Regions from separate parts of the Psychrobacillus sp. NPDC096623 genome, predicted to be linked through region 1. Evidence: riboswitches for the same ligand, from Rfam matches in the RefSeq annotation. Region 1 holds a riboswitch; the other holds the start of a gene.
The links. A riboswitch is a leader RNA that binds a small molecule or an ion and turns the genes downstream of it on or off. The one in region 1 is predicted to bind thiamine pyrophosphate.
Positions count from the first base shown of each region.

Region 2: linked by a shared signal. The riboswitch ahead of thiT (energy-coupled thiamine transporter ThiT) and the one ahead of ACIQX2_RS05400 (YkoF family thiamine/hydroxymethylpyrimidine-binding protein) in region 1 are both predicted to bind thiamine pyrophosphate.

Region 1 covers NZ_JBIWER010000002.1:133,446-138,401, reverse strand. The annotation lists gene ACIQX2_RS05410 (ABC transporter substrate-binding protein) at 1-753, opposite strand, end outside; gene ACIQX2_RS05405 (2-hydroxyacid dehydrogenase) at 1,204-2,166, opposite strand; TPP riboswitch at 2,404-2,510, shown strand; gene ACIQX2_RS05400 (YkoF family thiamine/hydroxymethylpyrimidine-binding protein) at 2,591-3,172, shown strand; gene ACIQX2_RS05395 (ECF transporter S component) at 3,174-3,755, shown strand; gene ACIQX2_RS05390 (ABC transporter ATP-binding protein) at 3,682-4,956, shown strand, end outside.
Region 2 covers NZ_JBIWER010000008.1:48,718-53,673, reverse strand. The annotation lists gene ACIQX2_RS17695 (SGNH/GDSL hydrolase family protein) at 1-274, shown strand, start outside; gene ACIQX2_RS17690 (magnetosome magnetite crystal formation protein family) at 557-889, opposite strand; gene ACIQX2_RS17685 (M20 family metallopeptidase) at 935-1,999, opposite strand; TPP riboswitch at 2,106-2,197, shown strand; gene thiT (energy-coupled thiamine transporter ThiT) at 2,260-2,841, shown strand; gene map (type I methionyl aminopeptidase) at 2,889-3,638, shown strand; gene ACIQX2_RS17670 (tryptophan-rich sensory protein) at 4,073-4,801, opposite strand.

The DNA of each region.
Region 1 (4,956 bases):
GAATTCCGTTCCTTTCGATTCTTCCCAAGTCGCTTCATCATATGGTGCATCCTCAAGCAATGTTAAATCATAGCTTGCAGTTACCCACGTGGGCGACCAGTAATACCCTACCCAAGGTTGTCCCTTTTTATATGCTCCCGCTAAGTCTGCTACAATTGCAGAGTCTGATCCTGGTGCTAAGTAATTGTATTTTGCATCAAGGCCATATGTTTCAAGTTTCGTCTCCAAGTGTTCACTTACTACCCAACTAGACGGTGCACCAATTATTCTTCCTTTGGTGCTATCTTCAGGATCTTGGAAAAGCTCTGGATACTTCTCAAGGTCTTGTACAGTTTTTAAATCAGGTGCAACTGCTTCAATTCCTCTTTCTGCATCTCCTTCTATCACATAAGTTGGAACATATAGTCCTTGCGAATTGTCATTGAAATTAGTTGCTAACTTCACAATTTTTCCACTATCAATTGCTTTTTCATAAACTTCCTTTGTATTATCTGTCCATATTTCCATATAAACATTGATGTCACCTTGTTCAAGTGATTGTAACGTAGCTGCTGTAGTTCCACTTGTAACTTCGGTTTTATAGCCATAACCCTCTTCAACTATTAGTTGGGCTATACTATTGTGGACACGAATGCTATCCCATCCTGCATCTGCAAATTTGATCACTTCAATACTGTCTTTGCTCGATTCACTACTGCATGCGCCCAATACTAAAAGTGTGCACATTGAAATAAACAACAATAATTTTCTCATCTTTTTTCCCCTTTTCTCTATTTAAATAAATTAGACATTTAGTCCTACCCTCCTATTACATACCCTTTTTTCTAAAGTTTAATCCTATTAATCTTTATGGGACTACACCACCAAAATTCCCATAATTTTTACATGTCTACTTTAAGGGTTTTTATGTTACTAGATTTTTTATTTAATTGAAGCAAATATCGACATTAAAATATGGGAGATTTTGAAGAAACTCGAATATTAATATCCCCACATCCTGTTAATTAATTATATATTTATGGTGTTTTTTATGTTTTTTTAACTTTAAGCAGGTACTTTGATCCGATCTTTGATTTATTGTTGAATTTTATAGTAATAAGAAGGAGAATCTGTGGTAATTTAATCTATAACTTTATTTGCGAAAAAAAAGAGTGGTCCTGGAATAATAGGACCACTCATAATTCCATGTGAAAATCATAGAAATTAGACAATTCGATTTTGAGGTTCTCTGCTTTCTAATACTGCTTCTATATCTTTTGCGTTCATTTGCATCATAGCAAGACGAGTTCGTATGCTAGCACTGCCGATATGAGGTGACATTGTTACATTAGGTAACGTAAGAAGTGGATGATCGATCGGAACAGGTTCCTGTTCAAATACATCCATTCCCGCAGCCCATATCTTTTTGGAAACAAGAGCATCATACAGAGCTTGTTCGTCTACGATGCCACCTCGGGCAACATTAATGATAGCTGCAGATTCCTTCATAAGATTCAGTTCTCGCTCACCTATTAGTCCCTTTGTTTCGGGAGTCAGCGGAGTTAACAGAATCACAAAGTCAGATTGCTTTAGCAATTCGTCTAATTCTGCATAAGTAAAGCCATACGTTTCTTCCGCATCTAGTTTTCTAGAGCGATTATGATATAACACATTCATGTCAAAGCCTTTCGCACGTCTTGCAACGGCTTCCCCTATCCGTCCCATCCCAACAATTCCGAGCGTTGCACCGAAAATATCCATTCCTGTATACTTCATTGGCGACCAGGAAGTCCAATTTCCTGAACGAATTTCTTGTTCAACTTCTGTTATTCTTCGAGCTGTAGCTAAAAGTAATGCAAATGTTAGGTCTGCAGTTGTCTCTGTCAGTACACCGGGAGTGTTTGTTACGACTATACCGTGTTCCTTTGCAGCTTCTATATCAATATTGTTAAAGCCTACTGCGAAATTACTAATCACTTTTAGATTAGGTAGACTTTCTATAAGTGCACGGTCGATATTGTCAGACAGCATTGTCCAAAGAGCATGTGCGTCCTTAGCATTTGTTTTTATTTCCTCATATGTCATTCCTTTTTCTTCACTATGCCACATTTGTACTTCAAATTTTTCTCTTAACGGTTCGACGATTTCTTCAGGTAATTTACGTGTTATGTATATTTTGTCCAAAATTTCTTCCTCCTTAAATTATTTATTCTGGTGTTTGTTTGGTGGATTCGGGTGATTCTCTCGCACATTCGGATGATTCTCAGCTAGATTTAGGTGATTCTCTCCAACTTTCCGGTGTTTCTCCCTATACAAATAGTTGGGTTAAATTAAGCATGGACGAAAGTACGAAATTTTGCAAACATATTTACAACTTCAAATAGCTACGTTATACTCTGAGCATATTAAAAAACTACATACCGTTTTGCGCACTAGGGGTGCCCACTTTGGCTGAGATGCGAGCTTTTTGCTCCGATCCCTTAAAACTCGATCAGGATAATACCTGCGTGAGGAAGTGCGGTGACTTCCCTAATATTATTGTATTGGATAAGTGGCTGCATCTTCACGGATGTGGTCTTTTTTTATGAAAAAATATAGGGAGGTTTTTTAAGTGGAATGTGGATTGAGCCCAATCATCGGATTTCGTTTTTCGCTACATCCAATGACAAATGATTTTATTAAGGTGATTAAAGGTGCCTTGAAGGAAACGGACACTTCGAATGTGTGGATGCATACGGATGATGTATCAACGGTCATTCGTGGGAAACAGGTACATGTGTTTAATGTGGCAAAAGCAATTACACTACATGCGGCTAAAACAGGAGAGCATATTGCTCTGTCTGGTACTTTTTCTGCTGGCTGCCCCGGTGATTCTGCAGGGGATGTGTATCTAGATAAGGGTGATTTAATTGCCAACATAGATACTACAAAGCAATATGTTTCCTCGCAATTTGCTCTCTATCCCATGAATAACCTGGATTATATGGACGTCATTTATCGTGAAGTGGATCGTGCTAAAGAACAGGGTGTATTCAATGAATCTATGCATTATGCAAGTGGCATTCACGGAGATATTCATGATGTGTTTGCATTTTACGAAGAATCATTCACGAACGCACGATCAGAAGAACATAAACATTTGGTTATGACCGTTTCTATGAGTATTAATAGTCCTTCTCACGGAGGTGTTTAAGATGCTGAAATCATGGAAGTTAAAAGAGATCGTACTTATGTCTTTGTTTTCGGTTGTCTTTGGGATTGTGTATCTACTGTTCCTGCATGTCGGTAATATTTGGGCTGGGTTTATTGGACCGATTGCTTATGAGTGGATTTTTGGTATTTGGTTTATCGTGTCTATAATTTGTATGTATATTATCCGAAAGCCCGGTGCTGCAGTTATTTCTGAAACAATTGCAGCTGCTATCGAGGTATTGTTAGGAAATGCTGTTGGTCCAAGATTGATACTTTCTGGTGTCATTCAAGGGTTAGGTGCAGAAGCAGTGTTTGCTGCGACTAGATATAAACGTTTTGATCTATGGATTCTAATACTAGCAGGTGTCGGATCTTCAGTATTTAGTTTTGCCTATGGGTATTTGTTAGGTGGATTCACAGTATTCAGTACCGGTTATGTTGCTTTAATGCTGGGCATTCGTATATTAAGTGGAGCACTCCTAGCCGGCGTTGGAGGTAAGGCTGTTGCCGATGGATTACTTGCAACAGGCTCGCTTCGCGGATATGCTATTGCACGTCCGAAAAAAGGTGATGCTCGTGCATAATGTCATCTCATTTGAACAGGTAAGCTTTCGGTATCCGGATGAAGAAAAGTGCATTCTAAATGACTTTTCATTTACCGTACAGAAAGGATCCAAGGTTGTGATTACTGGTCCGAGTGGTTGTGGGAAAACGACATTACTTTACTTGTGTAATCGATTATACCCGGATAATTGCGATGGTATCTTGGCAGGTAAGATTAAGCTTTTTGGGAAGGATAGTTCTTCGTTCATTCCCGGGGAAATAAATCAGCGAATTGCCACTGTTTTTCAGGATCCAGATGCGCAGTTTTGTATGCAAACTGTGGAAGAGGAGCTCGCTTTTACGTTAGAAAATTTACACGTGAAACGTGAAGAAATGGATAATCGAATAACCGAAGTGCTTGCACTAACTAATTTGAGTGAATTTCGATATTCTATTATTCAACAGCTCTCTGGTGGTCAAAAGCAACAAATAGCCACTGCTTGCGCACTTATAATGGAACCCGAGGTTTTGTTATTAGACGAGCCAATTTCCCATTTGGATCCTTATACTGCTAAGCATTATATTGAATGGCTAGATCAGCTACAACAAAAGCGTAAACTGACGATTGTTGCAATCGAACATCGTTTGGACTTATGGGGAGATTTTTTTGATAGAATTATTCCTTTGAATGAAAGCGAGGAAGTATCTGCGCTTTCAAAAAGAATGACTTCTATGCAGCCGGAGACTTCGTTTCAAGCAACTAAAATAGAAACAAAGAATTTTTTAAAACCTACCTCCTTTACATTACAGCGTGGAGAAATTGCAATCCTTGCTGGACCAAATGGTAGTGGTAAATCCACATTATTAAAAGCATTGTGTCAATTGATCCCTACTAGTGGCTTAGTAGAGCCGTCGTTTCTAGGGTATGTTCCGCAATCTCCCGAGTTTTTATTTTTAACGAAAACTGTGAAAGACGAAGTAGCATATGGCGGTGGATATGATGTGGATAACCTGATGGATCGATTAAAGCTAATGGACATTGCCCCCTCACATCCATTTTCTATTAGTCATGGTCAAAAGCGTAGAGTTGCCATTGCTGCAATGCTTTGTGACGGTAGAGAAGTAATTTTAATGGATGAACCTACCTCAGGTCAGGATGCTGTGGCATTGTCCGAGTTATTCCAATTGATTGATATGCGTGCTCAGGAAGGAACTACTTTTTTAATCGTCACACATGAAATG
Region 2 (4,956 bases), on a different contig from region 1:
AGTGGAGGAATCATTTGGGTTAAATGCAACGACACTATTACCGAATCCCGCCGACGTACACCCAACAATGGAAGGCTATCGTGTCATGGCAAATGCATTCTTTTCGCAATACAACAATGGCATATTCGTAACACAAAGTGAGTTGCCAGCACCTAATCCACTTACTTTTGAACAGATATTAAATGCAAACAAAGAACAACAGAAATCCCCTGTTTCAAGAGTAGAAGGGTTGGACAATTTCTACTCGTTAACTGAATGGAAGGCATTAATATAGCATTGACTTTTGATATTATTAATGTTGATCAAACGACGTTAGATGTTGCGAATAAAGTGTCTGATGGTTCGCTAAGCACAACAATATAAAAAAGCTGTCCCCTACCAGGAGGACAGCTTTTTAGCGTACGTTTTTTTTAGATTTAAATACTTTGCGTATTATTGGATAAACGATTGGTGCCCATTTTATTGCTGTTTTAACTAAGTTTTTTACTTTCATCCTAATCGCTCCTTGGCTTCCGATATAAATAATTAAGTACCCGCAATTACCTAAACATAAACGTTACCGTAATACTTTAATGCCTTGGACGATATTCCAAATCATTACAATCACATACACTAGCATATAAGTAGCGATCAAGAGGAGCGGTCCAATTGCTATCCATAACGAAGGCTGATCATTAAACCCTAATGTAAGAGGAGTAAAACTTGAGAAGACACTAATGAATAAAATAACTAACAAGATGACAGGTATGATATGAGATATAAGCGATTTTTTTGCATGATATTTAACATTCGAATCCTGCGATATAAAATAAACGATTATGGGCAATAAAAATGGTGCAAACAATACACTGAAATAAGAAAGTGCTGATAAAATTTTAGGATTATCCAATCTTTTTAACTCCTGTCCTGTTTATATATAACTAAGCTATACATTTCATTTTCTAACTAGGGAAACTAAAATATTTTTGAAAGTTTCAGTTGAAGTAATAGATACATACTCTTTTTCACCATGCCAATCTCCTCCGCTCGGGCCAAATTCAATGGCACCTGCTCCGGTTTCTGCATAAAAGCGAGCATCTGCAGCTCCATGCTGTCCAAATAATACAGCAGGCTTTCCGATAAATTGTGAGGTGACCTGCGCAATACGTACTATATAAGGGTTTACCGCTTCTGTTGTAACGGCAGGGGCGGTCGTCTGAATTTTTAGCTCACTTTTCGGAAATTTATTTGCCAACTTTGTGAGATCCGCGATAATACCTCGCATATCCTGTCCAGGCACGTAACGAAGATCATAGCTAACTATGCACTCGTCAGGCACTACATTATAACGTTCACCTGCTTGTATTTTCGCCAAGTTTAAAGAAGGATAATCATAGAACTCATTGCTTGCAGTTAAAAAAGAAAGTGTACGGAGCTGTTGGTCAAAGAGAAATGACTGCTCAATCGCATTTATCCCTTCCCATGGACGACTTCCATGGCTAGGTTTTCCTTTTAGGATCACATCAAACTGAATAATTCCTTTTGCTTGTAAGCCAATTTTTAAGTGGGTAGGCTCACCACATATAACAAAGTCACCAGTATACCCTTGATCTACTAAAAATTGTGAAGTCTCACCGTCAGTTTCCTCATCCGTAACAATATGTAATTGAATTTTTTTAGTTAGATTTTCAGGTTCCTTAGATAGCTCATAAAACGCTTGCATCATCCCAGCGACACCAGCTTTCATATCAGCTGTTCCTCTACCGTATAAAAAATCACCTTCTATAAATGGCTCGAACTGCTCAGGATTTCCTGGAACAATATCTACATGACCATTCCAAATCATGCACTCATCCCCATCACCTATTTCAGCCACTAGCATTAGTTTTTCTTCATGCTTTAACACAGTGGTGATAATTCCTCTTTCCTGTAACCAATTTTCACAAAATAACAAAGCATTGTTGGCTCCTTCGATTGTGTCACTTTTAATTCTTACTAAATCTTTTAATAATGCAATCATGTGAACATCCCCTTGTGAATATAGTATTTTTACAAGTATAACAAAAGAATAAAAGAAGGTTGCATTAGTTATTTTATTGGGCTACAATGAATTCGAACTTAATAATTCAAACCACAAGGGGCGCCGCTTATGCGGCTGAGATAGTACCCTTCGAACCTGTAAGTTAATACTTGCGTAGGGATGTGGATGGAAACTGACAATCGCGCGATGTCTGGGTCTATCCCGGGGTCGTTTTTTTGTGGTCAAAAAAGGGGATTGTCATGAAAAATCAACGAGTATTAATATTAATGGAAATTGCTATTTTTGCAGCGTTAGGATATGTGTTAGATATGATTGGCTTTGGAATGCCACAAGGTGGATCTGTAACATTCGTTCTTGTACCAGTTATTTTAATGGCTTTTCGCCGTGGTGTTGTAGCTGGGCTAGCTACGGGTTTTCTAATAGGTGTGTTACAAGTGGTAACAGGTCGTTTTTATGCAGCACCATTATCATTTGAAATAGTTATCGCACAGGTAGCAATAGATTATTTTATCGCATTTATGGTTGCAGGATTCGCTGGCTTCCTAAGACCTGCATTTATACAAGCTTATGAACAAAAAGACAAGATGAAAATGATTAAAGCAGTTGTCCTTGGTGCACTTATCGCAGCTTTTCTTCGCTACTTAGCTCATGTGGCATCAGGTATACTATTTTTCGGAGAATTTGCTGGTGATAAAAATCCAATCTTGTATTCTTTAGTCTATAATTCTACTTATATGATACCTGTATTTTTATTAGCTGCTTTTATTTGCTCTGTTTTATTTGTTAAAGCTCCGCGCCTTGCACTGCCGAATTCTCACTAAATATGATATGATTAGAATACATTTAGTGAAGAAGGGATCTTGTTAAGATGATTGTACAAACTGACGAAGAGTTAGTCGCATTAAAAAAAATAGGGCGTATTGTTGCAGAAATTCGTGATGTGATGAGGGCTTCTACTAAACCTGGTATTACAACGAAAGAACTGGACGAAATCGGTGGGAAGCTTTTTAAAGAACATGGTGCGATTTCAGGACCAATGGGCGAATATGATTTTCCAGGTTATACTTGTATTAGTGTAAATGAAGAAGTAGCTCATGGAATGCCTGGCTCTCGAGTTATTAAAGATGGCGATATAGTGAATATAGATGTTTCTGGGTCACTTGATGGTTATTTTGCAGATACTGGGATTTCTTTTGTTGTAGGTGAGGGTTATGAAGAGAAAGAAAAGTTATGTGCAGTGGCAGAGAGTGCGTTTAACCGGGCTATGTTGAAGGTTAAAGCCGGTTCCCGATTGAACCAAATTGGAAAAGCAGTAGCTAGAGAAGCTAAGGATAATGGCTTGCATGTTATTATGAACCTAACTGGACATGGTATTGGAAAATCTCTACATGAAGCTCCTCAGCATGTTTTGAATTATTATGATGCTTGGGATCCGACCATATTAAAAGAAGGAATGGTTTTAGCAGTAGAACCGTTTATTTCTGAAAAAGCAGAGCATATTGTGGAATCTGGAGATGGCTGGACATTTGTAACTCCAGATAAATCATTAGTAGCACAAATTGAGCATACAATTGTTGTGACAAAAGGTGCTCCTATTTTATTAACTAAATTAGATTAAAATAAAACGCCATCGAAAGTTTACTCTTTCGATGGCGTTTTGTTTAAAAAAGAAGAAAGTATAAAAAATGTACCGTGAACACTGGGAATGGGAATGGGAATTGAAGAATGAATAATACTGTAAATTTCCATTACAGAGGTGGAGTACAAAAGAGAAAAGTAGTAAGTGTTTACTAATTAAAGTAATTAAATAGCGAATGAAATTGCATCTTGGAGAGCTTCCTCTATGAAATAGAAAGTATCTTTCCTCTAGTTATCCAAAAATGCATAAGGCTGTTTATTGAAGTTGTAGGATGGCGCTGAACTGACCAACACCATAAGATTACCTAAAAAAGTGATATTGGTTGTGACGTCTGTCATAACCAATATCACTGGTAATAATATAGCAAAACGTCTGTTCAAAGTCCTTCGAAAACATTTGAAACAGTTTTGACCTTAAAGGGTTTTCGCGCTTTTCTTTAAGAATATAATACCTACAATCAGGACACAGCTTAAAAAAAGAGAGGCTGTGGTTAGGAGTAGTTGACTAAAGTTATGGTGAATTGCTACTCCAAGGAAAGTCCAGATAAAAATAACTAACATAAGACGGTCGGAATAATGATAACGAAAATGAAGAGCTATGGCTGTCGCAATAGTTAAGAAAATAACTCCCCAAAGAGATTTTGTCATTCCAAATCCATCAAATTCATAAAACGTTAGGAGATAAGATAGATTTATGAAGAAACTGATAAATGTCCAACTCAAAAGGAAAGAGATTGGTAAACGATTTTTTCGATTTATATCATCTAAAGGATAGGTTAAATACAATATGAACAAACACCCAAGTAAAAGTGTGAGTGTAACAAAAGTATATAAAAAATGCTCATAATGCCAACTATATACACACAAAATATATAATATAGAGGCTACCCCAAATAAAAGAATGCGCTTTGAGGGTATGGGACGGGAGGATTTATAATCCATCGTCATATTCCAAATCCACCATGCTAATGATGCAAAAATAGCTATCCATATATAAAATACATAATTTGCAGGAGTGAAAAATACGGGAAGTCTTTTGAAAATCTCGCCACTAGTTTGATCATTTATAGGAAGAAAAGTAGATAATAATTTTACGATTACAGTAGAGATGAAAAATACCATTAAGAGGATTATTTTAAACATTCATCTGCCTCCTTCTAATTAATAAGTATACCTTTGAAATAATGCTACAACCAATTAGATTTTGAATGTTATGTGACGAAAATCGAACAATCTGCAATAGAAAACATGATATACTAGAATTCTAAAATAATTTTCAATATAGGAGGAATATTTAG